Regions from separate parts of the Streptomyces sp. NPDC059957 genome, predicted to be linked through region 1. Evidence: riboswitches for the same ligand, from Rfam matches in the RefSeq annotation. Region 1 holds a riboswitch; the other holds the start of a gene.
What was found. A riboswitch is a leader RNA that binds a small molecule or an ion and turns the genes downstream of it on or off. The one in region 1 is predicted to bind ZMP and ZTP.
Positions count from the first base shown of each region.

Region 2: linked by a shared signal. The riboswitch ahead of ACFWBW_RS25750 (bifunctional 5,10-methylenetetrahydrofolate dehydrogenase/5,10-methenyltetrahydrofolate cyclohydrolase) and the one ahead of glyA (serine hydroxymethyltransferase) in region 1 are both predicted to bind ZMP and ZTP.

Region 1 covers NZ_JBHWMB010000030.1:17,919-33,150, reverse strand. Annotated here, with positions in the region: gene ACFWBW_RS21080 (hypothetical protein) at 1-270, shown strand, start outside; gene ACFWBW_RS21075 (alpha/beta fold hydrolase) at 328-1,101, shown strand; gene ACFWBW_RS21070 (hypothetical protein) at 1,196-1,618, shown strand; gene ACFWBW_RS21065 (thiol-disulfide oxidoreductase DCC family protein) at 1,594-2,043, shown strand; gene ACFWBW_RS21060 (TetR family transcriptional regulator) at 2,054-2,815, shown strand; gene ACFWBW_RS21055 (ABC transporter substrate-binding protein) at 2,874-4,430, opposite strand; gene ACFWBW_RS21050 (metallophosphoesterase) at 4,564-6,021, opposite strand; gene ACFWBW_RS21045 (SCO4848 family membrane protein) at 6,018-6,278, opposite strand; gene ACFWBW_RS21040 (D-alanyl-D-alanine carboxypeptidase family protein) at 6,400-7,644, shown strand; gene ACFWBW_RS21035 (YhjD/YihY/BrkB family envelope integrity protein) at 7,592-8,611, opposite strand; gene ACFWBW_RS21030 (2'-5' RNA ligase family protein) at 8,757-9,380, opposite strand; gene trpS (tryptophan--tRNA ligase) at 9,509-10,522, opposite strand; gene glyA (serine hydroxymethyltransferase) at 11,011-12,294, opposite strand; ZMP/ZTP riboswitch at 12,330-12,420, opposite strand; gene rocD (ornithine--oxo-acid transaminase) at 12,530-13,735, shown strand; gene ACFWBW_RS21010 (glutathionylspermidine synthase family protein) at 13,739-14,929, opposite strand; gene ACFWBW_RS21005 (hypothetical protein) at 14,936-15,232, opposite strand, start outside.
Region 2 covers NZ_JBHWMB010000041.1:56,163-71,394, forward strand. Annotated here, with positions in the region: gene ACFWBW_RS25720 (class I SAM-dependent methyltransferase) at 1-661, opposite strand, end outside; gene ACFWBW_RS25725 (4a-hydroxytetrahydrobiopterin dehydratase) at 691-996, opposite strand; gene ACFWBW_RS25730 (FAD-dependent oxidoreductase) at 1,266-3,065, shown strand; gene ACFWBW_RS25735 (helix-turn-helix domain-containing protein) at 3,103-3,966, shown strand; gene ACFWBW_RS25740 (hypothetical protein) at 3,952-4,374, opposite strand; gene ACFWBW_RS25745 (peptide MFS transporter) at 4,558-6,084, opposite strand; gene ACFWBW_RS25750 (bifunctional 5,10-methylenetetrahydrofolate dehydrogenase/5,10-methenyltetrahydrofolate cyclohydrolase) at 6,221-7,111, opposite strand; ZMP/ZTP riboswitch at 7,140-7,240, opposite strand; gene ACFWBW_RS25755 (class I SAM-dependent methyltransferase) at 7,332-8,093, shown strand; gene ACFWBW_RS25760 (RNA polymerase sigma factor) at 8,307-9,881, shown strand; gene ACFWBW_RS25765 (hypothetical protein) at 9,900-11,711, opposite strand; gene ACFWBW_RS25770 (ATP-binding protein) at 11,708-12,769, opposite strand; gene ACFWBW_RS25775 (SRPBCC family protein) at 12,881-13,330, opposite strand; gene ACFWBW_RS25780 (alkaline phosphatase family protein) at 13,402-15,232, opposite strand, start outside.

The DNA of each region.
Region 1 (15,232 bases):
CTGCGCGGCGCCATCTGGAACGCCACGGACTTCTCGCGGACGGAGGAGAAGATCCCGGCGCACGCGATCGTGCTGGCCGTCATCTTCTTCCTGTTCTGCCTGCTCGGCCTGTTCTTCCTCCTGATGAAGGAGCGCCGCACGACGGGCTACATCCAGATCACCGTGAACAGCGGCGGCCGCCACCACTCCACGATGATCCCCGCGGTGGACCCGGGCACCTACATGTGGGTCATGAGCCAGATCAACCAGGCGCGCGCACTGAGCATGTAAGCCCGTCCGGGCGGGAATCGGGTGGCGCGACGGCGGCCGGTCTCCGAAGATCACCGGATGACCATTTCTCATGATGTGGACGGCCCCGCCGACGCTCCGGCCGTCGTACTGCTCCATTCCTCCGTGTGCGACCGCCGGATGTGGGAGCCGCAGTGGCAGCCCCTGCTCGCCGCCGGGTTCCGGGTGGTCCGGCCGGACTTCCGCACCTGCGGGGACTCCCCCGCCGCCAAGGCTCCGTACAGCGACCACGAGGACGTACGGGCGCTGCTGGACCATCTCGGCATCCGGCGGGCCGCGTTCGTCGGCAGCTCCTACGGCGGGCGGGTCGCGCTGACGCTGGCCGCGCTGCATCCGGAGCTGGTGAGTGCGCTGGCCCTGCTCTGCCCCGCCCGGCCCGCGCAACGGCGCGGCCCCGCACTGCTCGCCTTCAACGCCGCCGAGGCCGCCCTGCTGGAAGCCGGCGACCTGGAGGGTGCGGCCGGGCTCAACGCCCGCCAGTGGCTCGGCCCCGACGCCGACGCGGCCGCGCACGCCCTCGTACGGGCCATGCAGCTCGGGAACCTGCGGGGCGGCCTGGACGCCGACTGGGACCACGAGCTCCCCGAGCCCGTCTTCGATCCGGCCGCGGTCACCGCCCCCGTCCTCGCCGTCGGCGGCGCGCACGACATCGCCGACTTCCGTGACGTCCCCGCCGAGCTCCCCTCCCTCCTGCCCGGCGCCGTCCACGTCGAGCTGCCCTGGGCCGGGCACCTCCCCTCCCTCGAACGCCCCGAGGAGATCAACCGGTTGCTGCTGCCCTTCCTCTTCGAGGCGGTCCCCCCGGGGCGCTGAAACAGGCGGGCGCGCCATTCGCTTGAACCTGTTCAAAAAGAGGTCTACAGTCAGTGACGTCAGCAGTTGAACACGTTCAAGGGGGCTGAGGGCAATGGACCTCACCGTGGTCGCGTACGTCATCTACCTGCTCATCAGCATCGGACTCACCGTCTGGGTGGCGCGCACGCTCAGCCGCAACGGCCGGGTCTTCATCGGCGACGTCCTCCAGGGGAACGAGAAGCTCGCCGACGCCGTCAACCAGCTCCTGGTGGTCGGCTTCTATCTCGTCAACATCGGCTTCGTGACCCTCTACCTGCGGTCGGCCGAGGAGATCATCGCGGCCCGCGGACTCTTCGAGGCCCTGTCGGTCAAGCTCGGAGTCGTGCTCCTGGTCCTCGGCTTCATGCACCTCGCGAACGTCTGGGTGCTGAACAAGATGCGCCGCCGGGGAATCATGGAGCGCCAGCAGACCCCGCCGGTCGCCCCCCAGGGGTGGACCGCGCCCCAGGGGTGGACCGCGCCCACCGGGGCCTGATCCCCGTGGCCACCGCGGCGACCCGGCACCTGACGGTGCTCTACGACGCGAACTGCCCGCTCTGCGTGCACATCCGGCATTGGCTGATCGGCCAGCGCCGGCTCGTACCGCTCCGGCTCGTCCCCGCGGCCTCCGCCGAGGCGCAGCGGCGGTACCCGCGGCTCGACCACGCCTCGACGCTGAAGGAGATCACCGTCATCGGCGACTCCGGGCAGGTGTGGACCGGGACGGACGCCTTCATCGTCTGCCTGTGGGCGCTGGCCGAGCACCGGCCGAAGGCGAACTGGCTGGCCACCCCGGCCGGCCGGCCCTTCGCCAGGGCGGCCATGTACACCGCCTCCACCTGGCGCGAGGCCGTACGGGACGGCTCCCCGGCGCAGACGGGGGAACCGGCCTGTGACGACCAGTGTTCCGCGCCCCGATAGGCTCGGGACCGTGACTGATCAGAAGGCTCCCAAGAGCGAGCAGACCCGCACGCTCATCCTCGAAACCGCGCTCCGCCTCTTCCAGGAGCGCGGCTTCGACAAGACGACGATGCGCGGTATCGCCAAGGAGGCCGGAGTATCGGTCGGCAACGCCTACTACTACTTCGAGTCCAAGGAACACCTGGTCCAGGGCTTCTACGACCGGATCGGCGCCGCCCACCTGGCGGCGGTCCGGCCGATCCTGGACAACGAGACCGATCTGCAGAAGCGGCTCGCCGGCGTACTGACCAGCTGGCTGGACATCGCCGCGCCGTACCACGAGTTCGCCTCGCAGTTCTTCAAGAACGCCGCGGACCCCGAGAGCCCGCTCAGCCCGTTCTCCCCGGAGTCGGAGGCGGCCCGCAAGCAGGCGATCGACATGCACCGCGAGGTGCTGGCGGGGGCCAAGACCAAGGTGCCCGACGAACTGGCCGACGTACTGCCGGAGCTGATGTGGCTCTCGCAGATGGGCCTGGTCCTCTACTGGGTCTTCGACCGCTCCCCGGACAGCGAGAAGACCCGGCGCCTCGCACAGCGCGGCGCGCAGCTCACGACCCGGGGCATCATCCTGGCCCGGTTCCGGGTGCTGCGGCCGCTGGTGCGGGAGGTGCACGAGCTGTTCACGGACTTCCTGCCGGGCATGGCCCAGAGCGCCGTGTCCCGGCCGGGCCGCAAGCGGGCCTCCGACCCGGACGCCGGCCCGGAGGAGGGCCCGGAGGAGGGCCCGGCGTAAGCCCGGACACAAGGCCTGGAGCGAGGCCCGGAGCAAGGCCCGGCCACGGGCCCCGGTCCTACAGCCAGTTGAGCTCCCACAGCCGCCACACGCCGGTGCCGTCCGAGAGGTACTGGGCGCCCGTGACGGCCTCGCGGGACATCACGTAGTCCTTCTTCTGCCAGATCGGCAGCATCGGGACCTGCTGCGCGACCAGCTTCTGCAGGTCGCGGAAGTCGTTGGCGGCGGCGCCGCGGTCCGAGAAGGACTGGGTGCGGGTGATGAGGGAGTCGACGGTCTTGTCGGAGTAGCCGTTGTTCATCGAGTTGTCGGCGCCGACGAGCGGGGCGAGGAAGTTGTCCGCGTCCGGGAAGTCGGCGATCCAGCCGATGGTGTAGGCGTCGAACTCGCCCGCCGCGTAGGCCTTCTGGAAGTCGTTCCACTTCTCGACCGGCTGGATGGTCAGCTTGAAGAGGCCGGTGGACTCCAGCTGCGCCTTCAGCTCCTCCGCCTCGGCAACGCTGGAGCCGCGCACGTTGACCCCGAGGGAGATCGCGACGGGGGTGGCGATCCCGGCGTCCTTGAGGAGCTTCTTCGCGGTGAGCCCGCTCGGCGTGGGATAGGCGTCGAAGAACGGCGTGCTGTGGGCGGAGATGCCTGCCGGGACGAGGGAGTAGAGCGGGGTGACCGTGCCCTTGTGGACCTCGGTCGCGATCTTGGCCCGGTCCACGATCGCCGCGACGGCCTGGCGGACGGCGGGCTGGGCCACCGGGGAGCCGGGGCGGAGGTCGAAGACCATGCTGCGGATCTCCGTACCGCCCGAGGCCTGGTACCGGGTGTCCTCCAGGCCCGGGTTCAGGCCGGCCAGGACCGCCGGGGGCATGTCGCGGTGGGCGACCTCGATCCCGCGGTCGTTCCAGGCCTGCTCCAGCTGCGCGGAGTCCTTGAAGTACTTCACGGTGACCGCGCTCTTGGAGACCTTGCCCTGGCCCTTGTACGAGGCGTTGGGCTTGAGGTCGGCGCTCGCGCCGGCCGTGTAGCCGTCGAGGGTGAAGGGGCCGGAGCCGTCGACCTTCTCGTCCTCGCGCAGGGCCTTGGCCGGGTACTTGTCCTTGTCCACGATCGAGGCGGCGCCCGTCGCGATCTTGAACGGGAAGGTGGCGTCGTCGGCGGAGAGGCTGAAGGTGACGGTGCGGCCCTCGGCCTTGACCGACTCCAGGGTGTTGAACAGCGGCGCCGGACCCTGGTCGGAGTTGATCGCCTTGATCCGGTCGAAGGAGTACTTGACGTCCTCGGCGGTGATCGCCCGGCCGGAGGAGAACTTCACGTCCGGGCGCAGCTCGCACTGGTACGTGGTGAGCTTGTCGCCGATGAAGTTGCAGGCGGAGGCCGCGTCGGGCACCGGGGTGTCCGAGCCGGTCTTGATGGTCAGCAGCGACTGGTAGACGTTGCTGAACAGGGCCCAGGAGCCCGCGTCGTACGCCCCGGCGGGGTCGAGGGAGGAGACCACGTCGCTCGCGCCGACGCGGATCGGCTCCCCGCCACCGGCCCCGTCGGGCAGCAACTGCCAGGCGGCGACGGAGCCGACGCCGAGGACCAGCCCGGCCGCGATGACTTTCGAGCGGACAGACCGCAACATCCTTGACTCCACCCCGTGTGGGCGCACACCGAAGTCCGCGACCCGTTGTCCGATTATCGGTCACATCCCATCATGGAATTTCGGCCTCGGGAAGGCCGATTTGTCGCGTGGCGTTGCAGGTTCGGACGGTTCAGGACTGATATGAGGCGAGTTCGACGACTGTGATGTCCGACGGTGCGCCCACCCGGACCGGCGGCCCCCAGGCACCCGCGCCGCGCGAGACGTACAGCTGGGTGTCGCCGTAGCGCTCCAGCCCGGCGACGGTGGGGTTGGCGAGCTCGGCGAGGTACTCGCCGGGCCAGAGCTGGCCCCCGTGGGTGTGGCCGGAGAGCTGCAGGTCGGCCCCGTACCGGACGGCCTCGTCGATGACGATCGGCTGGTGGGCGAGGAGCACGGCGCTGCGGGCCCGGTCCCGGTCGCCCAGGGCCGCCTGGAAGTCCGGGCCGTGGCCCTCGCTCTCGCCCGCGATGTCGTTGACCCCGGCGAGGTCGAAGTGCGGGAGCTCGCGGCGGGCGTTCTCCAGGGGGGTGAGGCCGAGCTCGCGGACGTGGTCCACCCACTGCTGGGCGCCGGAGAAGTACTCGTGGTTGCCGGTGACGAAGTACGAGCCGTGGCGCGCGCGGAGGCCGCGGAGCGGTTCGGCGGCGGGGCCGAGGTCTTCGACGCTGCCGTCGACGAGGTCGCCCACGATGGCGATGAGGTCAGGCTGCGTGCGGTTGATCGTGTCGACGATCCGGGTGGTGTGCGCGTGGCCCAGGATCGGGCCGAGGTGGATGTCGCTGACCACGGCGATGCGGAAGCCGTGGGCCGCGCGGGGGAGCTTCGCCAGGGGGACCTGGACCCGCTTCACGCGGGGGCCGCGGAGGACTCCGTACGTGCCGTAGCCGACGGTGCCGGCCGTTGCGGCGGCTGCCGTGCCGGCCACGATCCGCGCGAAGCGGCGGCGGCTGACGCCGGAGGGGGTGGGCTGCGCGGAGTCGGCCTCGGCCGGGTTCGCCTCCGCCGGTTCGGCTGCCGCCGTGGTGTGCTGCCCGGCCGGGGCCGTGGGGGCGGCGGTGGCTTCGAGCGTGGCCTGCGGCGCTGATCCCCTCCCCGCCCCTTCCCGCTGCCCCGGATCATGCGGCTCCGCCGCGCGGTGGGGCTCCGCCCCGGGCCCCGAAGCGTCCGCGCCCGCGGCGGCGGGGGCGTTACGGGGCTCCACCCCGGACCCCGGGGTGGGGGCGGAGGCGGAGCGGGACTGCGCCCCCGAGCCCGCCCGGGCCGTGGGGCCGTTCTGCCGGCGGAGCCATAGCGCTCGGACCGGCTCGGCCACCAGCATCGCCAGGGTGAGGTACATGAGGACGGCCAGCCACATGTAGCCCGGCCAGGCGACCGTGCGCTCCAGCCAGAAGGGGGCTCCCGCGCGGCCCGCCGTGAGGGCGGCCACCGAGAGGAGCGGGAGAGCGAAGGCCAGGGCGGTGCCCGTGCGGCGGACGGCGCTGCCGGGGGCCGTGGTGTCGCGGACCAGGCGGATCCACAGCCAGCGGTGCACCAGGACCAGCAGGGTCAGGACCAGCAGGGCCACGACCGTGAAGAGAAGGATCCTCACGCGCCCGCCTCCGTACGTGATTCACGCCGCAGCGCCCGCACCCCGCGCAACCCGATCACTCCGACGGCCGTCCCCAGGAGAAAGGACGCCACCGCCAAGAGAAGGTGGACCCAGAAGTACCCGGTCGGGTCCCCCGCGTCGTCGAAGGCCAGACCGCTGCCGTCCTTCCACAGGTTCCGGACGAAAGACACCCAGATGAACCAGCTCCACACTCCGAAGGCGAGCAGGAACCAGGAAACGGCGCGGCTGAGTTTCATGGACTCAGTATCGGTTTCGTCCCCAGGACGGACGCGCCGGGGTGGGCTGTCCCGGCGGTGGTTGCGGCGGGTTGGCCGGTCCGTGACGCTAAGCACAGAATCGGGATGTACTTTCACCTGCGTGTCTGCCAAGAAGACCGCGTTGACGGTCCTATCCGCCGCGCTTCCCGCCCTGCTGATCCCGACGCTGCTGGCCTCGCCCGTGTACGCCGCGCCGACGCCACCGGTGGACGGGAAGGGGCAGCCGCGCAAGGCGCCGGCGCCGCCCGCCTCGATGTCCACGGTCGGCGGCTCGGCGCTCGGGCAGCCCGGTACCCAGGTCAGCCTGCTGCCCGGCGCGCCCGCGCTGCCGACGAACCTGACGGGCCGTTCGTGGATCGTGGCCGACGCCGAGACGGGCGAGATCCTCGCCGCGCACAACGCGCACTGGCGGCTCCCCCCTGCCTCGACCATGAAGATGCTCTTCGCCGACACCGTGCTGCCGGGTCTGCCCAAGGACCGGGTCCACAAGGTCAGCCAGGAGGAACTGGACGGGGTCGGCTCCGGGTCCAGCCTGGTGGGCATCAAGGAGGACGCCGAGTACAGCGTCCACGACCTGTGGCTGGGGGTGTTCCTGCGCTCCGGGAACGACGCCGTGCACGTACTTTCGGCCATGAACGGCGGCGTCGAGAAGACCGTCAAGGACATGCAGGCGCACGCCGAGGAGCTCCAGGCCCTGGACACGCACGTGGTGTCCCCGGACGGCTACGACGCTCCGGGCCAGGTCTCCAGCGCCTACGACCTCACCCTCATCGCCCGCTCGGGTCTGCAGAAGCAGGACTTCCGGGAGTACTGCGGCACGGCCAGCGCGAAGTTCCCCGGCCGGCAGGAGTCGGGCAAGCCGCGCGAGACCTTCGAGATCCAGAACACCAACCGGCTGATGACCGGCGCCGGCGGCCTCTCCCCCTACAAGGGGATCGCCGGGGTGAAGAACGGCAGCACGACGATGGCCGGCTCCACCTTCACCGGCGCCGCCCAGCGCGGCGACAAGAAGCTGCTGGTCACGGTGATGAACCCGGGGACCGGCGGTGCCAACTCCGTGTACGAGGAGACCGCCGACCTGCTCGACTGGGGCTTCGCGGCGAGCGGGAAGGTCAAGCCGGTGGGCGAGCTGGTGCCGCCGAAGAGCGCGGACACCACCTCCCACGGATCCCCGGCCCAGTCCCACGAGAACAACCCGTCGGCGTCCGGTGCGGGCTCCGGCGGCGGGATCGGTACGGCCTTCGGCGTGGCGGGCGGGGTGCTGGCCGTGGTGGCCGGCGGGGCCTACGCCGTCAACCGGCGCTGGCCGCGGGGGCGCGGCCGCCGGGCTCGCGGCCGGGCGTAGCGGAGCCTGCGGGCTCCGGGGCGGTCTCACGGCCGTCCTGTTCCGGGGCGGGTTCACGGCCCGGCTCCGGGGTCGGCTCACGGCCCGGCTCCGGGTCCTCCACCCCGTCCCCGTCGGCATCGTCGCGGGTCGCGGTCCACGCCGCGCAGAACAGCAGCAGCTTCGCCGTGAGGTTGATCCAGATCAGCAGCGCGATCGGCACGCCGAAGGCCCCGTACATGCTCTTCGTGGCGACCTCCCGCATGTAGCCGCTGAGCAGCAGCTTCAGCAGTTCGAAGCCGGCCGCGCCGAGGAGGGCCGCCTCGATCAGGCGGCGGCGGGGCGGTTCGACGCCCGGGAGCAGGGTCAGGAGGTAGAGCAGGAGCAGGAAGGCGGCCAGCACTCCGACGAGGAAGGCCCCGCCCCGCAGCAGCCCGCCGCCCGCGCCGTCGCGCGGTACGTGCAGCCAGTCGCCGGCCTTGCCGACCGCGCTGGAGCCGAAGATCGAGGCGGCCGCCGAGCAGAGGCCGACGCCGCCGAGGCCGATGAGGACGAGCGCGTCCTTGCCCTTGCGGACGAACGGGTTGCCCTCGTCCTCGTCGTCCTTCTCCCACACCGCGCGCAGGCAGTCCCGCATCGACGTGATCCAGCCGATTCCGGTGAAGAGCAGGACGGCGGCGGCGATCAGGCCGACCGTGCTCGCGTTCGCTACGAGGGCGTTGATGTCGAGCTGGTCGGAGATGCCGGGGACCTGCTCGGCGAGGTTCTTCTGCAGCCGGTCGAGCTGGTCCTGGGTGAGCAGTCCGGCGCCGATCGCGGCGGCCACGGTGATCAGCGGGAAGAGGGCCAGGAAGCTGATGAAGGTGATCGCGGCGGCGAGCCGGCTCCAGTGCACGCGGTCGAGCCGCTGGTATGAACGCCACAGGTGGGTGCGCATCACGGCGGACACCAGGGGCCCGATCAGCGGGAGTTTCGTCAGCCAGTCCATACGGTCACCGTAAATGAGCTGTCGTAAATAGCCGGGATTGCCACTTTTGGGGACTACGGTCGTCGATTGTGACTTTTCGCCCGACGGCTCGGCCGTTCCACGCCCTGATCCTGCGAAGGATCGGTTTCCGGTTGCGGTTCCTGCGTCAGGAACGGCGTGCGGTCGCCTCGCCCGCGGCTGCCGCCGCACTGCTGTCCGTCGCCGAGCCGAGCTGCGCCGGAACCGCGCTCGCCCCACCGCTTGCCCCGTTGCCGAACGGATATTCCCGCAGCTTGCGCCAGACCCCGTCCGAGCCCTGCTCGTAGAGCGCGAACCCGGAGCAGAGCCACTGCGCCGCGTAGTCGGCGAGGGTGTCGAACGCCAGGTCCATCGCCTCCTCGGAGATCCCGTGGGCGACCGTGACGTGCGGGTGGTACGGGAACGAGAGCTCCCGGCTGAGCGGCCCGTCCGGGTCGCGGACCTGGCCCTGGAGCCGGGTGCAGCCGGAGCCGCCCTCGACGACCTGGACGAAGACCACCGGCGACAGGGGACGGAAGCTTCCCGTACCGGCCAGCCGCATCACGAACGAGCTGCCGGCGGCCGCGACCGCGGCCAGGTGGGCGCGGATCTCGGGCAGCCGGTCCGCGGCCACCTCCGTCGGCGGTACGAGGGTGACGTGCGTGGGAATGCCGTGCGCGGCGGCGTCCCCGAAGCCCGCGCGCAGCTCCTGAAGGCTGCTGCCGTACGGCTCCGGGACCGCGATCGAAACGCCGAGCGTTACGGTCCCCACGTAGCTCTCCTCCGCCTGTAGTCCTGTGCGTGGTCTGTGCTCCGCGTGTGCGTCGCACGAGTGCTGCCGCCCCAGTGTGGCGGCAGCACCCCCCAGATCGCCAGGGCCCTCTTTCTCTTCGGTCCCCGTCAGTGCTTCGCGGGGAGGAAACCGAGGTGGTCGTAGGCCTGCGCCAGGGTCTCGGCGGCGACCGCCCTGGCCTTCTCCGCGCCCTTGGCCAGCAGGGAATCCAGGGTCTCCGGGTCGTCCAGGTACTCCTGGGTGCGCTGCTTGAACGGTGTGACGAAATCGACCATCACACCGGCCAGATCGGTCTTGAGCGCGCCGTAGCCCTTGCCCTCGTACGCGGCCTCCAGCGCGGGGATGGACTCCCCCGTGAGAGTGGAGTAGATCGTGAGCAGGTTGCTGACGCCGGGCTTTTCGGCCGGGTCGAACCGGACCACGGCCTCGGTGTCGGTGACCGCGCTCTTGATCTTCTTCTCGGTGGCCTTGGGCTCGTCGAGGAGGTTGATCAGGCCCTTGGGCGAAGAAGCCGACTTCGACATCTTGATCGCCGGGTCCTGGAGGTCGTAGATCTTCGCGACCTCCTTGACGATGTGCGCGGCGGGGAGGGTGAAGGTCTGCCCGAAGCGCTGGTTGAAGCGCTCGGCCAGGTCCCGGGTCAGCTCGATGTGCTGACGCTGGTCCTCGCCGACGGGGACGGAGTTCGCCTGGTAGAGCAGGATGTCGGCGACCTGGAGGATCGGGTACGTGAACAGGCCGACGGTGGCGTTGTTGGCGCCGTTCTTCGCGGACTTGTCCTTGAACTGGGTCATCCGGCTGGCCTCGCCGAACCCGGTGATGCAGTTCATGACCCAGCCGAGCTGCGCGTGCTCGGGCACGTGGCTCTGGATGAAGAGCGTGCAGCGCTCGGGGTCGAGACCGGCGGCGAGGAGCTGCGCGGCGGAGAGCCTGGTGTTCGCGCGGAGATCCTTCGGATCCTGCGGCATGGTGATCGCGTGCAGGTCGACGACCATGTAGAAGGCGTCGTGCGTCTCCTGCAGGGCGACGTACTGCCGGATGGCTCCGAGGTAGTTCCCGAGGTGGAACGAACCGGAGGTGGGCTGGATGCCGGAGAGCGCGCGAGGACGATCAGAAGCCATGGCCCCATTCTCTCAGGTGTGACACGGGGCTCGGCCCCGCCGCTGGCCTGAACCCGGCGGGTCGCGCCGCCCCCGCCCGGACCCGGCCCGGGTACCGACCGGTAGCGCCCCGTCCGGATCTTGCCTCGGCCGAGCGACCGCTTTCCGTTGCTCCCGCTGCGGGAGCTTCCGCGGGCACCGCCCACACCCGCGCCTCAAACGCCGGCGGGGCTGGGATTCACCGGACGTGGTCGAGCCCCTGCGGCGCCGTTGCACGGGGGCCAGCCCCCGGACCCCCGCTCCTCAAACGCCGGAGGGGCTGAGGTTGTGCACCTGTCGGCGCCGACGCCGGCCATATCCAGCCTCGCCGGCGTTTGAGGCGCGGGGTCCGGGGCGGAGCCCCAGGGGGTCCGGGCGCAGCCCGGGGAACGGTGGAAGGGCGGGTAGGGGACAGCCCCGCAGGGACCGGCCCCTACCCGGCCCGCAGAGGGCCGCCCCCACCCCCGGGGTCAGGCGACCGGGAGGCCCGGGGCCGGGAAGGCGGCCATCAGGTCGGCCACCGCGGAGCGGATCGCGCCGAGGGCCGTCTCGTCACCCCTCGCGGCCGCGGAGACCGCGTCCGCGATCCAGTCGGCTACCACCGGCATGTGCTCGACGCCGAGCCCCCGCGACGTGAGCGACGGCGTGCCGATCCGGATCCCCGACGGGTCGAACGGCTTGCGCGGGTCGAACGGCACCGTGTTGTAGTTCACGACGATCCCCGCCCGGTCCAGCGCCTTCGCCGCGATCTTGCCGGAGACGCCCTTCCCCGTGAGGTCGATCAGGATCAGGTGGTTGTCCGTACCGCCCGAGACCAGGTCGAAGCCCCGCTCCAGCAGAGCCGCGGCCAGCGCCTTCGCGTTGGCCACGACCGCGTGCGCGTACGACACGAAGGAGGGCTGCGCCGCCTCGTGGAGCGCCACGGCGATGCCGGCCGTCGTCTGGTTGTGCGGGCCGCCCTGGAGGCCGGGGAAGACCGCCTTGTCGATGGCCTTGGCGTGCTCCTCGCGGCACATCAGCATCGCGCCGCGCGGACCGCGCAGGGTCTTGTGGGTGGTCGTCGAGATCACGTCCACGTGACCGGCCGGGGAGGGGTGCGCCCCGCCCGCGATCAGGCCGGCGATGTGCGCCACGTCGGCGACCAGGACCGAGCCCGCCTCCTTGGCGATCGACGCGAACGCCTCGAAGTCGATCGTGCGCGGGAGCGCCGTACCGCCGCAGAAGATCAGCTTGGGCCGCTCCGCCAGCGCGAGGTCCCGTACGGCGTCGTAGTCGATGAGGCCGGTCTCGGCCTGCACCCCGTACTGCACGCCGCGGAACCAGGAGCCCGTCGCCGAGACCCCCCAGCCGTGCGTCAGGTGCCCGCCCATCGGCAGCGCCATGCCCATCACCGTGTCGCCGGGCTTCGCGAAGGCCAGGTAGACCGCGAGGTTGGCGGGCGAGCCGGAGTACGGCTGCACGTTGGCGTGGTCGACGCCGAAGAGGCCCTTCGCCCGCTCCACGGCCAGAGCCTCGATGCGGTCGATGTTCTGCTGGCCCTCGTAGTAGCGGCGGCCCGGGTAGCCCTCGCTGTACTTGTTCTGCAGCACGGTGCCGGAGGCCTCGAGCACGGCCGAGGACACGTAGTTCTCGCTCGGGATGAGGCGGAGGGTCTCCGCCTGGAGGGTCTCCTCGGCGGCGACGAAGGACGCCAGCTCGGGGTCGGTCGCGAGCAGGGCGGGGTGGCGGTACGGGTGGTGGTGGTTCGCGCTCATGGCGGCTCCTCCGGGGTCGATGTCGGATCTCGTCCCCGCGAGGCCCAGGCGAGCGGCCCTGTATGCGGTCGTGCGCGCACGGCTCCCCCGGAGTTGGTTCTCCGTGCGCCAGTCGCCGTGCGTGTCCGACACCTTAGCGGGCACGCCACGAGAAAGGTTTCTCCGTCCGTCATTCGAGCGAGGATGGACAGTGACGCCACCCTCGTCACCGGCTTGACGGACGATCGGAGACCCCGTGTCGACAACTGCTGATGCCATCCGCTCCGCCGACGCGCACAGCGCGCACAACTACCACCCCCTGCCCGTCGTCGTCGCCACCGCGGAGGGCGCGTGGATGACCGACGTGGAGGGCCGCCGCTACCTCGACATGCTCGCGGGTTACTCCGCCCTGAACTTCGGCCACGGCAACCGCCGCCTGCTCGACGCCGCACGCGCCCAGCTGGAGCGGGTCACCCTGACCTCCCGCGCCTTCCACCACGACCGCTTCGCGGACTTCTGTACCGAGCTCGCGGCGCTGTGCGGCAAGGAGGCGGTCCTGCCCATGAACACGGGCGCGGAGGCCGTGGAGACGGCGGTGAAGACCGCCCGCAAGTGGGGCTACGAGGTCAAGGGCGTCCCGGACGGCCACGCCAAGATCGTGGTGGCGGCCGACAACTTCCACGGCCGCACGACGACCATCGTGTCGTTCTCCACGGACCACGAGGCCCGCGACCACTTCGGCCCGTACACCCCCGGCTTCGAGATCGTCCCGTACGGGGACCTCACCGCGCTCGCGGCCGCCGTCACCTCCAACACCGTCGCCGTGCTCCTGGAGCCGATCCAGGGCGAGGCCGGGGTCCTCGTGCCGCCCGCCGGATACCTGCGGGGCGTACGGGAACTGACGCGCGAGCGGAACGTCCTGTTCATGGCCGACGAGATCCAGTCGGGCCTGGGCCGCACCGGCAGGACCTTCGCGTGCGAGCACGAGGGGGTCGTCCCCGACGTGTACATCCTCGGCAAAGCGCTGGGCGGCGGGGTCGTGCCCGTGTCGGCGGTGGTGGCCGACCTGGATGTGCTCGGCGTGTTCAAGCCGGGCGAGCACGGCTCCACCTTCGGCGGCAACCCGCTGGCCTGCGCCGTCGCCCTGGAGGTCATCGCGATGCTGCGGACCGGCGAGTACCAGCAGCGGGCCACCGAGCTCGGCGACCACCTGCACCGGGAGCTGAACCTGCTGGTCGGCGGCGGTGCGGTGACCGCCGTACGGGGCCGCGGGCTGTGGGCGGGCGTGGACATCGACCCGTCGCGCGGCACCGGCCGGGAGATCTCCGAGAAGCTGATGGAGCTCGGCGTCCTGGTCAAGGACACCCACGGGTCGACGATCCGGATCGCACCGCCGCTGGTGATCTCCAAGGAGGACCTGGACTGGGGGCTGGACCAGCTCAGGTCGGTCCTCGGCGGCTAGCCGTCAGAGAATCACGTGGGGCAGGAAGCGGGCGTACTCGTCCGTGACCGGCCCCGCCGATTCGCGGATGCCGAGGCCCGCCGACTCGTCCTCGACGACCCACGCACCGAGCACCACCCGGTTGCCGTCGAAGTCGGGCAGCGGGGCGAGGCCCTGGAAGACGTACGTCTCACCCTGCTCCGGTGCGAACGGCTCGCCGCCCACCGGGTGCAGGGTGACGCCCGCGCCCTCGCGGCCGAGCAGCGGCTTCGCCGCGTAGCCGGTGGTCGTGGCGAGCTCGCGCGGGCCGTCCAGGTAGGCGGGCAGCAGGTTCGGGTGCTCCGGGAAGAGCTCCCACAGGACCGCCAGCAGCGCCTTGTTGGACAGCAGCATCTTCCACAGCGGCTCGATCCAGGCGGTGGTGCCGGAGCCGCCGCCGTGGTCGTACGTGCCGAGGACCTGCGGGGCGAACTCGTCGGTGGCCAGCCACTCCCACGGGTAGAGCTTGAAGATCGCGCGGATGAAGCCGAGCTTCTCGTCGACGAACCGGCCGGACAGGGAGTCCCAGCCGATCGCCTCCACCGACAGCTCGCGCGTGTCGATGCCGGCCTGCTCGGCGGTCTCCTGGAGGTAGGCGACCGTCATCAGGTCCTCGCCGAGCTCGTCGGTCTCGGAGTGCGCGAAGTGCACCGGGCCGGCCGGCAGCAGCTCCGCCTGGCGCCGCCAGGCGTCGACGAGCCGCTCGTGGAGGGAGTTCCACTGGTCGGCGCCGGGAAAGCGCTCCTCCATCCAGAACCACTGCGGGCTGGCCGCCTCCACGAGGGAGGTGGGGGTGTCGGCGTTGTACTCCAGCATCTTGGCGGGGCTGCCGGTGCCGTCGTAGCGCAGGTCGAAGCGGCCGTAGAGCGAGGGCTGTTCGGCGCGGCGCCGCCAGGACTCGGCGATCAGCGCGGCCAGCTTCGGATCGGTGATGCCGAGGTCGGCGAAGCGGTCGTGGTCGACTATGTGCTGGGCCGCCGCCAGGCACATGGCGTGCAGCTCCTCGACGACGTTCTCCAGCGCCTCGACCTCGGGGAGGGTGAAGGAGTAGTACGCGCTCTCGTCCCAGTAGGGGCGCAGGGAGTCGTCGGGGTAGCGGGTCAGGGGGTAGATCAGCCCCTGCTCCTCGACGGTCTTCTGCCAGTCGGGGCGGGGCTCGATGGTGTGGCGCTTCACGCTGGATCAGCCGCCCGAGGAACTCTTGTGGCTGCCGCCGATGCCGCCGCGGGTGACGGCGGACTTGTCGAAGCTGCCGCCGCTGACCTTGTTCTTCGCGACGGTGCCGCCGTAGTAGTAGGCGCCGCGGCCGCCGCTCTTGCACTCCTTGGTGTTCAGCTTCTCCAGGGTGGCGCGGTCCGCGCAGCGCTTGTCGGGCTCGTTGCTGCTGCCGCAGGCCACGAGGGCCGCGGCGAGCAGGCCCATGCCTCCGAGGGCGACCGTGCCGGAGCGCATGCGGCGCTTGGTGCGGGTGGTGTCGGT
Region 2 (15,232 bases), on a different contig from region 1:
GCGGGGTGATTCCGCGCGGGTGGACCCGGGAGGCGTACCGCCCGGCGAGCAGGGCCTCGGCGGCCCCGCGCGGGGTGCGGCCCTGGCCGTGGCCGGTGAAGAGGGTTTCGCCGGCGGGGTGCAGGCCCACCGCGGCCGCGTGGCCGGTGACGGCCTGGGCGGAGTCGGCGGGGGTGGCGGTGAGGTGCTCGGCGAGCACCGCGTCGATGTCGCTGCCCACGTCGTGGGCGGCGTCCTTGTCGACGGTGGTGACGAACACCCCGCCGGGCCGCAGCACCCGCCCGGCCTCGGCGATCACGGCGGCCACCAGGCCCGGTGAACGCAGCAGGTGCAGCAGCCAGACCGCGCTGACCGCGTCGAGCGAACCCGGGCGGAACGGGAGCCTGGTCCCGGAGGCGAGAACCACCGGGACCCCCCGGGAGCGCGCCATGGCGGCCATCCCGTACGAGGCGTCCGCGCCGAGCACGCGCAGCTCCGGGCGGGCGGCGGCGATGCGGGTGGTGACGATGCCCGTGCCGCAGCCGAGGTCCAACAGGGTGACGGTGTCCGGCGGGAGCAGGCCGAGGACCGCCGCGGCGGCGGCCTCGGCGCGCGGGACCCCGCCGCGGGTGGCGTCGTAGGCCTCGGCTTCGGCGTCGTAGTCGAGGAGCGGTCTCGGCACGGGCACGGGCATCGGTGGTGCTTCCGGCATCAGGCGGCGCCGTGGGCGGGGGCCAGGGATTCGACGCGCTCGGCGAGGGCGAAGTCGGCGTCGGTCACGGAGTCTCCTGCGTCGTGCGTGTTCACGGAGAGGCGGACCGTGTTGTAGCCGAGGGTGAGGTCGGAGTGGTGGTTCAACTCCTCCTGCACGCTGGCGATATGGCTGACCAGCGCGCTCGCCGCGAAGTGGCTGCCCAGCCGGTAGGTGCGGATGATCCGGTCGTCCTCGAAGGCCCAGCCGGGGAGTTCCCTCAGCCGGTCCTCGATCTCCTTCTGCGAAAGCGGCTCTCTCGACATCCGCAGGCTCCTTCCCCGTAGACGACGCACACGGCGTACACGACTGCCCGATTGACCTGACGTGGAGTCAAGGTTCCCACAGCTCGGGCAGGAGGGAAGGTTTCGCGCCATAGTGCGTGCGGGTGCTTCCCTGCCTTCCGTGGCCACCGCGCCGCCCCTATGCTCCTGCGCCGGACGTGACTGTTACCGCCGGTAATAAGACGAGTGACACCGCGGGTGACACCACCGGTGACACCGCCGGGTGCCGACGACATCGAGGGAGCATCACCGTGACGCGCACAGGAAACTCCAGGCGCACCTTCATCGCGGGGGCCGCCGCCACCGCGGGCGCGTTATCGGCCGCCGGGACCGTCCCGGCCGAGGCGGCGACCGGACCGGCCACCCCCCGGCCCGCCGCGGCGCCGGCGGACGCGCGCCGCGTGGCCGTCCTCGGCGGCGGGGTCGCCGGCCTCACCGCCGCGCACGAACTCGCCGAACGCGGCTACTCCGTCACCGTGTACGAGCGGCGGGCGCTCGGCGGCAAGGCCCGCAGCATGGACGTCCCCGGCAGCGCCCGGGGCGGCCGCCGGCCCCTCCCCGCCGAGCACGGCTTCCGCTTCATCCCGGGGATCTACCACAACCTGCCGGACACGATGCGGCGCATCCCCTTCCCCGGCAACGCGAACGGCGTCTGGGACAACCTGGTCGCCCCGCGCGAGATGATGTTCGCCCGCGCGGCCGGCCGCGAGGACCTGCGCGCGCCCATCCCCTGGCCGGAGCACTCCCCCGCCGAGCTGACCCCCGACGAGCTGCGCCGGGCCCTCACCGGGATCCTCCAGTCGCTGGTCCGTCTCCCGTTCCACGAGACGGCGTACTTCGTCGACCGCGCCCTGGTCTTCCTCACCAGCTGCGACGAGCGGCGCGACGGGCAGTGGGAGCGCACGCCGTGGTGGGAGTTCACCCGGGCCGCGCGGATGTCGAGCGAGTACCAGCGGATCCTCGCGATCGGCGTCACCCGCAACATCGTGGCCACCAAGGCCGAGGAGGCCTCTACCCGCACCGTCGGCACGCTCGGCGAGGCGTTCGTCTTCAACCTGCTGGGCCGCGGCGCCGACGGACCGCCGGACCGGATCCTGAACCTGCCCACCAACGAGGCGTGGATCGACCCGTGGGAGACCCATCTGCGGTCGCTGGGAGTGGAGTTCAGGATCGGCTGGACGGTGCGCGAGGTCCGGTACGGGGACGGCCGCGTGAGCGGGGTCCTCATCGAGGACCCGGCCGGAGCCGTGCGGACCGTCACCGCCGACCACTACGTCAGCGCGCTGCCCGTCGAGCACGCCCGCCGCACCTGGAGCCCCGCGCTGCGCGCGGCCGACCCGATGCTCGGGCGGTGCGACCTGCTGCGGACCGACTGGATGACCGGCATCCAGTTCTACCTCACCGAACGCGCCCCGCTCGTGCACGGCCACCTCAACTGCATCGACTCGCCATGGTCGTTGACGGCGATCCAGCAGGCCGAGCACTGGCCGTCGCGCGACTTCCCCGCCGACTACGGGGACGGCGCGGCCGTGGACTGCCTGTCGGTGGACATCTCCGAGTGGGACAAGCCGGGGATCCTCTACGGGAAGACCGCCAAGCAGTGCACCCGCGAGGAGGTCGCCCGCGAGGTGTGGGCGCAGCTGAAGGCCTCGCTCAACGACACGGGGAAGACCGTGCTGTCGGACGGAAAGCTGCACTCGTGGTTCCTGGATCCGGGGGTGGACGGGACCGGCACCCCGCATCCGACCAACCAGGACGAGCTGCTGATCCACCCGACCGGGACCTTCCACAACCGGCCGAGCGCCGCCACCCGGATCCCGAACTTCTTCCTCAGCGGGGACTACGTGTCCGTCGACATCGACCTGGCGACGATGGAGGGGGCCAACGCCTCGGCCCGGGCGGCGGTCAACTCCCTCCTGGACAGAGATGGTTCACCGGCACCCCGGTGCACCGTGCGATCGCTGTACCGGGCCCCCGAGGTGGAGTCCGCCAAGCGGCACGACCTGTGGCGCTACCGCCTCGGTCTGCGGAACGTCTTCGACGTGGGGTGACCCGGCCGCGGGCGTCCGGCTGGGCTACCGTCGAGGCATGACGACTGCTGCGCCACTGACGGTGGGCGCCCTGCTGCGCAACTGGCGGGAGCGGCGAGGCCTCAGCCAGCTGGAGCTGGCGGGCCGCGCCGACTCCTCCTCCCGGCACATCAGCTTCGTGGAGACGGGCCGCTCCCGGCCGAGCGAGGAGATGGTGCTGCGGCTCGCCGACCGGCTGGACGTCCCGGTGCGGGACCGCAACGCCCTGCTGGTGGCGGCCGGTTACGCGCCGCGGTACGCGCACACCCCGCTGAGCGACCCCTCCATGGAGGTGCTGCGCGAGGGGCTGGAGCGGCTGCTGACCGGCTACGAGCCGTATCCGGCGCTGGTGGTGGACGCCACGTACGAGGTGGTGGCCGCCAACCGGGGCATCATGTTGCTGATGGAGGGGCTGCCGGAGCACCTGCTGGCCGGCCCCCTCAACGCGATGCGGCTGACCCTGCACCCGGAGGGCCTCGCCCCCCGGATCCGCAACTTCCGTGAGTGGCGCGGACACCTGCTGGCCCAGATGGAGCGGCAGATCGCCCTGGCCCGTTCGGCGCCGCTGCGCGCGCTGTACGAGGAGGTGGCGGCCTATCCGCCGCCCGCGGCGGCGGAGGGGGCGGAAGGGCCCGGCGAGGACGGGCGGCCGTACGGGGAAGGGCCGCACGGGGCAGGACCGTACGGGGACGAGCCGGTCGAGGCCGTCGCGTACCTCGCGCTCCCGCTGCGGATCGAGCACGACGGGCACCTGCTCTCCTTCGTGTCCTCCATCTCGACCTTCAACACCCCCATGGACGTGACGGTCGCCGAGCTGGCCATCGAGACCCTCCTGCCGGCCGACCCGGCGACGGTGAAGTACCTGCGGTCACTGGCGCCCTGAGCCCGCGCGCAGCGCCAGCTGCTGGAGGAGGGCGAAGGAGCCGACGGTGAGCGCCTGCGCCGGGATCCACACCGCCCCGGCGGTGGTGGGCGTGAACCAGACGACGAGGGCGACGAGGCTGAGCGCGGCCCAGGCGTAGTTGCCTTCGATGACGAGCTTGACGGGGAAGACCGGGGGCTGCCGGCGCGAGGCCAGCAGGCCGACGCCCGCCCCGTAGAGCACCAGGAACACCCCGAGTCCCAGCAGCAGCCCCTGCCCGACGCCGAGCAGGCGGCCGAGGGGCGCGGAGAAGGCGACGTAGGCGAGCCCGTTGCCGGTGGTGACGACGGAGTCGAGCGCGAGGAACCGGCGCAGCGCGGTCTGGGGGACGGTGGTGCGGGCTACGGCGGTGAGCAGGGTTGCGGACATGGCGGATCAGCCTCCGTCGAGGGTCGAATGCGCTGGTGGGGTACGGATGCCCGGGCCCCGGAGCCGAGTGCGCGGCCCCGGAACCCGATGGCTCCACTGTGCCGCCGGCGCCCCGCCGGGTCGATTACCTCGCGGGTAATGCGCGCACGGCCGCCCGGGCCGAACCGGTTCGAGCGCCCCGGTTCAGGCCGCCACCGCCACCGTTTCCCGGGCGGCGGCCGCCTCGCCCGTCAGGACCTTGAGCCGCTTGGTGAAGAAGACCATCACCGCGCCCGCCGCGATCACCATGGCGCCCTGCCACAGGAAGTTCCAGCTCTGGCCGATGACCGCGTCGAGCCGGGGCAGCTGCGCGCCGATCGCGTCTCCGGTGGCGGCGGCGAGGAACCACACGCCCATCATCTGGTTGGTGAAGGCCCGCGGAGCGAGCTTCGTGGTGACCGAGAGGCCCACCGGGCTCAGGCACATCTCGCCCATCACCTGGATCACGTACACGCCGACCAGCCACATCAGCGAGACCTTGACCCCGCTGGAGGCGATGGCCGCGGCGCCCGACATGACCACGAAGGAGGCACCGGTCAGCAGCAGGGCCAGGCCGAACTTGAACGGGGTGCTCATGTGCTTGCCCCGGCGCACCCAGAAGGCCGCGAAGACGGGGGCCAGGATGATCACGAACAGCGAGGGCAGCGACTGGGTCCAGCTCGCCGGGATGTGCCGGCCGAGCAGGGACAGGTCGGTCTTCTGGGCGGCGAACAGGTTCAGCTCGTTGCCCATCTGGTCGTAGACCAGCCAGAACAGCGTGGCGGCCAGGAAGAGCCAGACATAGGCCCGCAGCCGGGTCTTCTCGGTCCGGTCGATCTTGGGGCTGCGGTACATCGAGAGCAGCACGCCCGCCGGGACCACCACGGCGACGATCGTCAGCACGAAGGTGATGTTGTCGATGCTCAGCGCGTGCGCGGCGACCAGCAGGGTGATCAGTACGGCGGTGAAGACCAGGCCGTACGCGGAGGACGTGCGCACCTTGGCCCGCTCGGCGGGGGTGAGCCGGACCACGGGCTCCGTCCGCAGCTGCTGCGAAAGGCGGCGGCCGCCGAGGACGTACTGGACCAGGCCGAGGGCCATGCCGACGGCTGCGGCGCCGAAACCGAGGTGCCAGTTGACCTCCTCGCCGAGGTAGCCGACGACGAGCGGGGCGATGACGGCGCCGAGGTTTATGCCCATGTAGAAGATCGAGTAGCCCGCGTCGCGCCGCTGGTCGTCGTCGGCGGCGTACAGCCGGCCGACCAGTGCGGAGATGTTCGGCTTGAGCAGGCCGGTGCCGATGACGATGAGGACCAGGCCGGGCCAGACGAAGACCGGGTTCGGGACGGCCATCAGGGCGTGGCCGGCCATGATGACCACACCGCCCCACAGGACGGCCCGCCGGGCGCCGAGGAACCGGTCGGCGATCCAGCCGCCGGGGAGCGCCAGCAGGGAGATCATGGCCATGTAGACGCCCTCCACGGCCTCCGCGGTGCCCTCGTGGAGTCCCATGCCGCCGTGGCCGCGGGAGGCGGCGAGGAAGTGCACGAGGATGGCGACCATGCCGTAGAGGCTGAAACGCTCCCACAGCTCGGCGAGTACGAGGGTGGCGAGCCCGCGCGGGTGGCGCTTCGTGCCCACCACCGCCGCGTCCGGTGCTGCGTCCGACGCCGGGGGCTTCTGCATATCCATCGAAGGCTTCACATATTCAGTGGAGCCCCGTCGCGGCGGACCGGGATCGGCCTTTCGGCCCGTTACCGCGGGAAACGCAGCGCCCCGGACCGAAGGGCCCGGGGCGTTCGCCGTGCGGCAGGGGGTGCGGACCGGGTCAGAGGTCCGCGAGGGCCAGGCCGGCCTGCGCGGCGGCGGCCTGCACGGTCTGCTCCAGCAGCACCGCGATGGTCATCGGGCCGACGCCGCCCGGTACCGGGGTGATCAGGGAGGCGCGGGCGGCGGCCGACTCGAAGTGGACGTCGCCGACGTTGCCCTCGTTGTAGCCGGCGTCCAGGACCACCGCGCCCGGCTTGATGTCCTCGCCGCGGATGAACTCGGCCTTGCCGACGGCGGCGACCAGCACGTCCGCCTGGCGGACGATGGACGGCAGGTCCACGGTGCGCGAGTGGCAGTAGGTGACGGTGGCGTTCTGCTCCAGCAGCAGCATCCCGGCGGGCTTGCCCAGGATCGCGCTGCGGCCGACGACCACGGCGTGCTTGCCGGTCAGGTCCACGTCGTAGGCCTCCAGCAGGCGCATGATGCCGCCGGGGGTGCAGGAGACGAAGCCCGGCAGTCCGAAGCCCATGGCGGCGAAGGAGTGCATGGTGACCCCGTCGACGTCCTTGCCCGGGGCGATGGCCTCGAAGGCGGCGCGCTCGTCGATGTGGTGCGGGACGGGGTGCTGGAGCAGGATGCCGCTGATCTCCGGGTCCTCGGAGAGCGCGGTCAGGGTGGCGACGAGCTCCTCGGTGGTCGTCGCGGCCGGCAGCTCCACGTGGCGGGAGGTGATCCCGGCCTTGGCGCAGCGGTTCTGCTTCATGCGGACGTAGGTGACGGACGCGGGGTCCTCGCCGACGAGCACGGTCGCCAGACAGGGCGCGGTACCGGTGCGCTCGGTGATCTTCGCCGCGTACTCGGCGGTCCGCTCCGAGATGCGGCGGGCGAGGGCGGTGCCGTCCATCAGGGTGGCGGTCTGTGCCTGCTGGGCAGTCGTCTGGATTGTCATCGGGGCTCCTGAGCGTCGCTGCGGGATCGCGGTTCGCCCAGGCGCGCGGCAGTCGACGTACGGGGTGCGGGTGTACGCCGGGCCGCTCCCCGGTGGTGATCCACCCGAACGCCAGTCACGGCCCGCCGCCCAGTGTAGGCGAACCCCCGCGGGGCCCGGCGTGCGCCCCGGTCCCGGCAATCCGGTGGATGACCGGGGCCGGACCTGGGACGATCGAGACATGACGCGCACTTTCGACCATCTCGTCGCGGAAGCGGAATCCGTCTCCGTCGACGGCTGGGACTTCTCCTGGCTCGACGGCCGCGCCACCGAGCAGCGCCCCTCCTGGGGCTACCAGGGCCTCCTGGCGCGGCGCCTGGCGCAGGCCGGCTCCGCCCTGGACATCCAGACCGGCGGCGGGGAGGTGCTCGCCGGAGCCGGGCCCCTGCCCCGGCTGACGGTGGCCACCGAGTCCTGGCCGCCGAACATCGACAAGGCGACAAGGCTGCTGCACCCGCTCGGTGCGGTGGTGGTCGCGGACTCCGACGAGCCGCCGCTGCCGTTCGGCGACGAGGCCTTCGAGCTCGTCACGAGCCGGCATCCGGTCACGATCTGGTGGGAGGAGATCGCGCGGGTGCTGAAGCCCGGCGGCACCTACCTCTCGCAGCAGGTCGGCCCGGCGAGCGTTTTCGAGCTCGTGGAGTACTTCCTGGGACCGCAACCGGAGGAGGTCCGGCGGGCCCGGCACCCCGACGACGCCGTCGCCGAGGCCACGAAGACGGGACTGGAGGTGATCGATCTGCGCTCCGAGCGGCTGCGGACGGAGTTCCACGACATCGGAGCCGTGATCTACTTTCTACGGAAGGTGATCTGGATGGTGCCGGGCTTCACGGTCGGGCAGCATCGGGACCGGTTGCGCGAGCTGCACGAACAGATCGAGCGCGAAGGCCCGTTCGTCGCACACACCGCCCGTTTTCTCATCGAGGCCCGCAAAACGGGCTGACAAAACGGGCGGACGCGACCACCCGCGACCGGTTCCCCGGTCACGGCGTGGCGCAGGTCACTCAATTCAGCGCGTAACGAATCTACTCGGGCATGCGATGAACCGACAGGTGTCCTCGTGCGGCCCGGAATACAGACCCCCCTCGGGTCTGTTTCCCGAGTTCGCGCGATGATGTCCCGCCACCCCTTATCTGTTCGCAACGAGAGGCTCCTTGTGTCGCTCAGCCCGTCCCGTACGTTCCCCACGGAGATCGCCGAATCCGAGGCCCTGGTCGCGCTTGTCGAGCGTGGCCGCGAGCAGGGTCACATCAACGGTGATGACGTGCGCCAGGCCTTCGAGGCCGGCCGCATCCCGGTGGACCAGTGGAAGCGGGTCCTGCGCAGCCTGAACCAGGTCCTGGACGAGGAGGGCGTCGCGCTGCACGTCAGCGCCGCCCCCGCCACGAAGGCTCCCGCCAAGAAGGCGCGCAAGGCGGCCGCCGCTCCGGCGCGCACCGTCGCCAAGAAGGCCGCTGCCCCGCCGCGCCTCATCGGTGCGCGCAAGACGGCTGCCACCACCCCCGCCGCGGCGATATCCGATCCGTCGGCCTCCGGGACCGAGGAGGAGGTGGCGGCAGAGGCCGCCGCCGCGCCGAAGAAGCGCGCGGTCAAGAAGACCGCCGTGAAGAAGACCGCCGTGAAGAAGACGGCCGCCACGAAGAAGACCGCCAAGGACGGCGACGAGGGCGACGCCCCCGTGGCCGAGGGCGAGGACTGGGCGGCCGAGGACCTGGACGAGGGCGACGAGAAGGAGACGCCCAAGACGGGCGGCAGCGCCGGCTTCGTCCTGTCCGACGACGACGAGGACGACGCCCCGGCGCAGACCGTCATGGTCGCCGGCGCCACCGCCGACCCCGTCAAGGACTACCTCAAGCTCATCGGCAAGGTGCCGCTGCTCAACGCCGAGCAGGAGGTGGAGCTCGCCAAGCGCATCGAGGCCGGTCTCTTCTCCGAGTACAAGCTCGAAGAGGAGGAGGACCACAAGCCCGCGTTCAAGCGCGAGCTGGAGATCCTCGTCGAGGACGGCCGCCGGGCCAAGAACCACCTGCTGGAGGCCAACCTCCGCCTCGTGGTCTCCCTCGCCAAGCGCTACACCGGCCGCGGCATGCTCTTCCTGGACCTGATCCAGGAGGGCAACGTCGGTCTGATCCGCGCCGTGGAGAAGTTCGACTACACCAAGGGCTTCAAGTTCTCCACGTACGCGACCTGGTGGATCCGGCAGGCGATCACGCGTGCCATGGCCGACCAGTCGCGCACCATCCGCATCCCCGTCCACATGGTCGAGATCATCAACAAGCTGGCCCGTGTCCAGCGCCAGATGCTCCAGGACCTCGGCCGGGAGCCCACTCCGGAGGAGCTGGGCAAGGAACTCGACATGACCCCCGAGAAGGTCATCGAGGTCCAGAAGTACGGCCGCGAGCCGATCTCTCTGCACACCCCGCTGGGTGAGGAGGGCGACAGCGAGTTCGGTGACCTCATCGAGGACTCCGAGGCGGTCGTGCCGGCCGACGCGGTCTCCTTCACCTTCCTCCAGGAGCAGCTCCAGTCCATCCTGGGCACGCTCTCGGAGCGCGAGGCGGGCGTGGTCTCCATGCGCTACGGCCTCAACGACGGCCAGCCGAAGACCCTCGACGAGATCGGCCGCGTGTACGGGGTCACCCGTGAGCGCATCCGCCAGATCGAGTCGAAAACCATGTCGAAGCTCCGTCACCCATCGCGCTCGCAGGTGCTGCGCGACTACCTCGACTAAAAACCGGGTCCGCGCCCCTCAGGCCAGTCGGAAGACCGGCCCGCGGGGCGTGAACGGCAGGGAGGCGCCCTGCGGAACCAGGAAGGCGTGCTCGCGCCGGATCCGCAGGGTGTCGGTCCAGCCGTCGGTGATCACCAGGACCGGGGCCCCGGGCGGGAAGTCCTCCGCCCGCAGCAGCAGGTCGACGCCCGGCTGCAGCACGGTCCCGCCCCGGCCGCGCACTTTCACCCGGCCCGCGATCTCGGTCGGGGGCAGATAGCCCGCGTCGTACGGCGCCGCGTCGCAGAACACGACGCGGGCGGCCGGCACGTCGCGGGCTTCGGCGTACGAGGCGATGGCGCCGAGCGCCTTGCCGAGCAGGGCGGTGTCCATCGACCCCGAGGTGTCGAGGACCACGCCGAAGGTGCAGCGGGCGGTCTCCTCGGGCGCGAAGTACCGTCCCGCGCGCGGGATGTCCGGGGTGGAGGCCTGGCGGCGGGCCGGGCGCGCGAAGCTGCGTACCGGCTCCGGGCGGGGCACGTACGCGTCGAACCAGCGGGCCAGGCGCGCGTCCCAGGGCACCGGCGGGTGGGCCAGCGCCCGGATCTCCTGCACCAGCCCGGCGGGCAGCAGCCCGCGCTCCCCGTATCCGTGCAGGTCGAAGCCCTGGACCAGGCCGCGGCGGTAGAACTCGTCCAGGTCGGTGTACGGGCCGCTCCCCGGATGGGGCAGGGGCTCGCCCAGGATGTCCCCGCGGCCCTTGCCGCGCAGGGTGGCGAGCCGGCGCATCCGCCGCAGGTCGCCGGTGATCCGGTCGTAGACCTCCTCCACGGACAGGTCCCGCAGCTCCGCGTCATAGAGCAACCCCTCGGGCATGTCGCCGACGCCCATCTCCACGAGCCAGCCGTTGACCACGTAGTCGGCGGCCACGTTGTGCAGGTACGGGTCGCGGGCGCCGCAGCGCTCCCCGTGGCGCAGGGCGGCGTGCAGCATCTCGTGGGCCAGGATGAACCGCCACTCCCCGTCGGTGAAGGTGCGCAGCGGGTTGACGTAGATCTCCCCGGCGCTCGCGCTGACGGCGGCGATGTCGATGCCCTGGGCGCGCGCCAGCTCGGCGTCGGCGACGATCCGCAGGCCCGCGGCGAGGCCGCCGAGCAGCGGGTAGGAGGAGACGAACCAGTTCAGGGCCCGCTCCCACGGCTGCGGCCGGTGGCCCTCGCGGCCGGCGGCCAGGTCCATGGTGGCGGACACGGAGCGGGTGAGGGCGTGGGCGAAGCCGGTCTGCCAGTCGGGGACGGCGCTCCAGTGCGGCCAGGCTTCCAGGATCTGGTCGGGGGCGCCGGGGGCGCTCGTACCGCAGTCCTCGTACCGGGGCGGGACACCGTCCTGCCGCCAGGCGCGGGCGAGCTGTTCCTCGTCGCCGCCGGGGTACTGGTCGGGCAGCCGGTCGGGGGCCCGGCCGACGGGGAAGTTCTGCAGGAAGCGGTTGACGACGACGCAGCGGGCGGCGGTCTCGGCGCGGTCGGGCTGCTCCCGGTCGTCCTCCTTGGCTGCGGGTACGTGTCCGAAGCCGAGGTGGAGCAGGCAGTGCGCCAGGGCCCAGGCCCACTCGGCGGGCGCGGCGCGGCGGGTCGGGTGGGCGTGGATCACCCCGTTGGAGGTGACCACGGCGAGCCCGGCGCCGGCGCAGTGCGCGCACTTCGGGCTGCGGCAGTGGGTGGCGGACACGGCGTTCAGCGCGGGGTTCTGCCGGACGGCGGCCCGCCCCGCCTCGTAGGCGAGGGTGGCCGGGTCGGGCTTGGGCTCCTTGCCCTGCTTGGCCTTGCCGCCGGCCTTGGCCTTGCCGCTCACCGGCGGGCCTCGACCAGGCGCGGCATGTCGCGGGCGGCTTCGATGAGGAACCAGGCGGGCAGCACCGGCAGGCCGTCCACGTCGTCGGCGATGACGGTCTGGGCCACCTCGACGGAGATCTCGGCGAGCTGCACGAGCAGGGACTTCGCGCGGTAGGCGGTCTGGCGGACGCCCGGCGAGACGTGTTCCTTGCGGGCCGGCAGTTCCTTGACCAGGCGGCCCCGGAAGGCCTCGGCGAGGTAGTAGAGCAGGTCGCGGTCCTCCATGCGGGCGGGCCAGGAGGCGTCGCCCTTGATGACCGCGTCGATGCCGAAGCTGTGCCGGACGATCTTCGCGTAGCCGCGGAAGGAGACGGCGTGCGCGGGGGTGAGGGTGCCGTGCGCGAGCACGCCGAGGGTCTGCTCGTCGAGGTCCTGGCCGAAGGAGTGCAGAGCGTCGGAGAGCATGTGCCAGGAGCGGGGCGTGGAGAAGGGTTCCTCGCTCTTGGGCGGCTGCGACCAGAGGTGGTCGGGGCGGTCGGCGAGGTAGTCGGTCACCCAGGGGTGGATGCCGTTCTCGCCCGCCCAGACCAGCCAGTCCCCGGCCGAGGCCGTCAGGTGGACGTGGGTGAGCCGGTTGACCAGCGCGGAGGCGATGGGCCGGGCCAGGGCGTTGTCGGTGGCCCGGTTGCCGGCGCCGATGACGATGGAGCCCGCGGGCAGCTCGTAGGAGCCGATCCGCCGGTCGAGGATCAGCGAGTAGAAGGCCTTCTGCACGTCCGGGCTCGCGGCGTTGAGCTCGTCGAGGAACAGGCAGTACGGCTCCTCGCGGGCGATGGCCTCCGGCGGGCAGAACACCGAACGCCCGTCACGGATCTGCGGTACGCCGATCAGGTCCTCGGGCGCCAGCTGGGTACCGAGCAGGCTCACGCACTCCAGCCCCAGCGAGTCGGCGAACTTCCGCACGAGCGAGGACTTGCCGATGCCGGGCGCGCCCCACAGGAACACGGGCCGCACGGTGGCGAGCCCGAGGAGCAGTTCGGGGAGCTGGGCGGGGGTGACGGTGACGGCGGCCTGCACGGGAGGGGATGTCCTTAGGGGTCCGGGTATGCGGTGCGCCCAGTGTGAGCACACCGCATGTCCCGGAGCACCCGGTTTTCCGGGCCTCCGAGGGCCCTGCGCCCCTTGCGCTCAGGCCGCGGAGTGCTCCAGCAGGTGCTTGAGCTTCTCCTCGCTGCGGGGCATCTCCTTGCGGACCATGGGCTTGACCGCGAGCGGGACGAGCGCCCGGCCCAGGCCGTGGCCCTCGAAGTCGACGGCGATGGTGACCCGCGAGCGAGCGCCGCCGTCGAGGGATTCGATGTGGCCCCGCACGTCCGGCCGGACCGGCCCGTCGACGCCGTGGAAGTGCCAGCTCCTCGGCGGGTCGAGCTCCATGACCTGCATGGTCGTGGGGACCCGCCGCTTGCCGATCTGCCGGGTGATGAGGACCTTCGAACCGACGTGGACGGGAAGGTCTCCCATCGGCACCGCGGACACGGCACTGTCCTGCCACTCCGGCAGGTGCGTGGGGTCCGTGACGTACGAGTAGACGTCCTCGGGACTGCGGTCTATGTCGATGCTCTTGCTGATCGCGGACATGGCGAATCCTTCGAGCCCCCCTGATGGACTCTGCTTCCAACGTACGCCCCGGGCGGGCGGCCGCGCGATGCCTAGGCGGGGTCCGCGCCCGGGGCTACGGAGATCTCCGGGGGGACCGGGATCTGGGGACCGTCCGCCTCGGTGAGCCAGCGCCGCAGGACCTCGTGGACCGCCTCCGCGCCCACCAGTTCTCCGTCCGGCCGGTACACCGGCTCGGACAGCTCCACCGGCCACATCAGGAACGGGTGGCCCTGCTCCCCGCCCAGGCCGCCGTGCGAGCCGATCTGCTCCTCGAAGGCGTGCACCGCCCCCGTCTGCGGGTCGTAGGCCGAGTTCACCATCACGTCGGCCACGTGCGGGAAGGTGTCGGTCCGCCGGACCGCCCGCGCCGCGCCCGGGCCGAAGGGGGCCAGCAGCTCCTCCGCAGCGCCCGGCTCGTCCAGCCGCGCCTCGGCCCCGTTCGCCATCAGGACGGTCCCGTCCACGAGCAGGAACCCGACCCCGGGGTGGTTCGCCAGGGTGGAGAGCAGCGCCGGGTGCGCGCGGTCGATCCGCTCCCTCGACGCCCGGCCGGGCAGGTCCGGGAAGGAGATCAGCCCGAGGTTGCCCGAGGCCAGGACCACCGGGTCCGGCCCCGACCCGGGGCGCACCTCCTCGTCGGTCTCCTCCACCGGGCGGTGCAGGGCGGCCAGTACGGCGGCCCGTGCCTCGGCGCCGCTGTGGGTACGGCCGGCCTTCCGGGACACGGGCAGCCCGCAGCCCGCGCGGACCAGGTCCTTCAGGGTGAGCCCGTACCGGGCCAGGAAGGTCTCCCCGGGGCTCTGGCCGTGGTCCGAGAGCAGCACGATCCGGTACTCCCGGGGTGCGTGCTCGGCGACCCGGGCGATGAGCGCGAGGCTGCGGTCGAGCCGGGCGAGCACCTGCTCGGTGTCCCGGGAGCGCGGGCCCGAGTGGTGGGCGACCTCGTCGTAGGCGACCAGGTCGGCGTAGACCGCGGCGCGCCCGGCCAGCATGTCGCCGATCACCGCGGCGACCACGACGTCGCGCTCCACCACCGTCGCGAAGGCCCGGATCAGCGGGTACAGCCCGCCGCGCGCGACCCGTGGCCGGTCCCCGCGCAGGCGGCCGCGTACCGACTGGGTGATCTCGCGGGCCACCTCGGCGACGAAGGAGAGCGCGGTGCGGACCGCGTTGGCCGGGTCGGAGAAGTACGCGAAGTAGCCCGCGCGGGAGCGGTTGTGGGGGCTGCGCCGGGCGGAGACGGACAGGACGAGCGCCAGTTGGCCGGCGCCGCCGCTGAAGAGGTTGCCGCGGCTGGCCCCGTCGAGGGTGAGCAGGCCCCCGTTCCCGGTGCGTTCGACGGCCCGCCGCTGGAGCTCGGCGGCGCTGGTGGGCCGGTTGCAGACCACCACCTCGCCGGTGTCCTTCTCGTACCAGCGGAAGGCCGGGACGTCGAAGTTGGAGCCGTGCAGGATGCCGAGCTGGCTGGCGCCGGTCTGGCTGGACCAGTCGGTGCGCCAGGAGGTGATGCGGTGGCTGCGGTCGAGCCACTCGGCCACCGTCGGCATCAGGCCGCTGCCGGCCGCGCGCCGCAGCACCTCGTACCCGACCCCGTCGAGCTGCAGGAACACCACGGCGGGGGCGCGTTCGTCGGCCCCGGGCATGCCCTCGCGGCGCTGGCGGCGCCGGCGGCGGTCGGAGAGCCGGTAGAGCCGGCGCCGGTAGGCCTCGTCGTCCCGGACGGCGAGCGCGGTGGAGGTCGCGGAGGCGACGGCGGACATCACGGCGGCGACCACCACCGCCGTCTCCGGGTCCGCCTCGCCGCGGCCGGCCGGGATCAGGCTGAGCGCGATCAGCAGCAGCGAGCCGTTGAGGAAGAAGACGAGCAGCCCGAGCACCAGG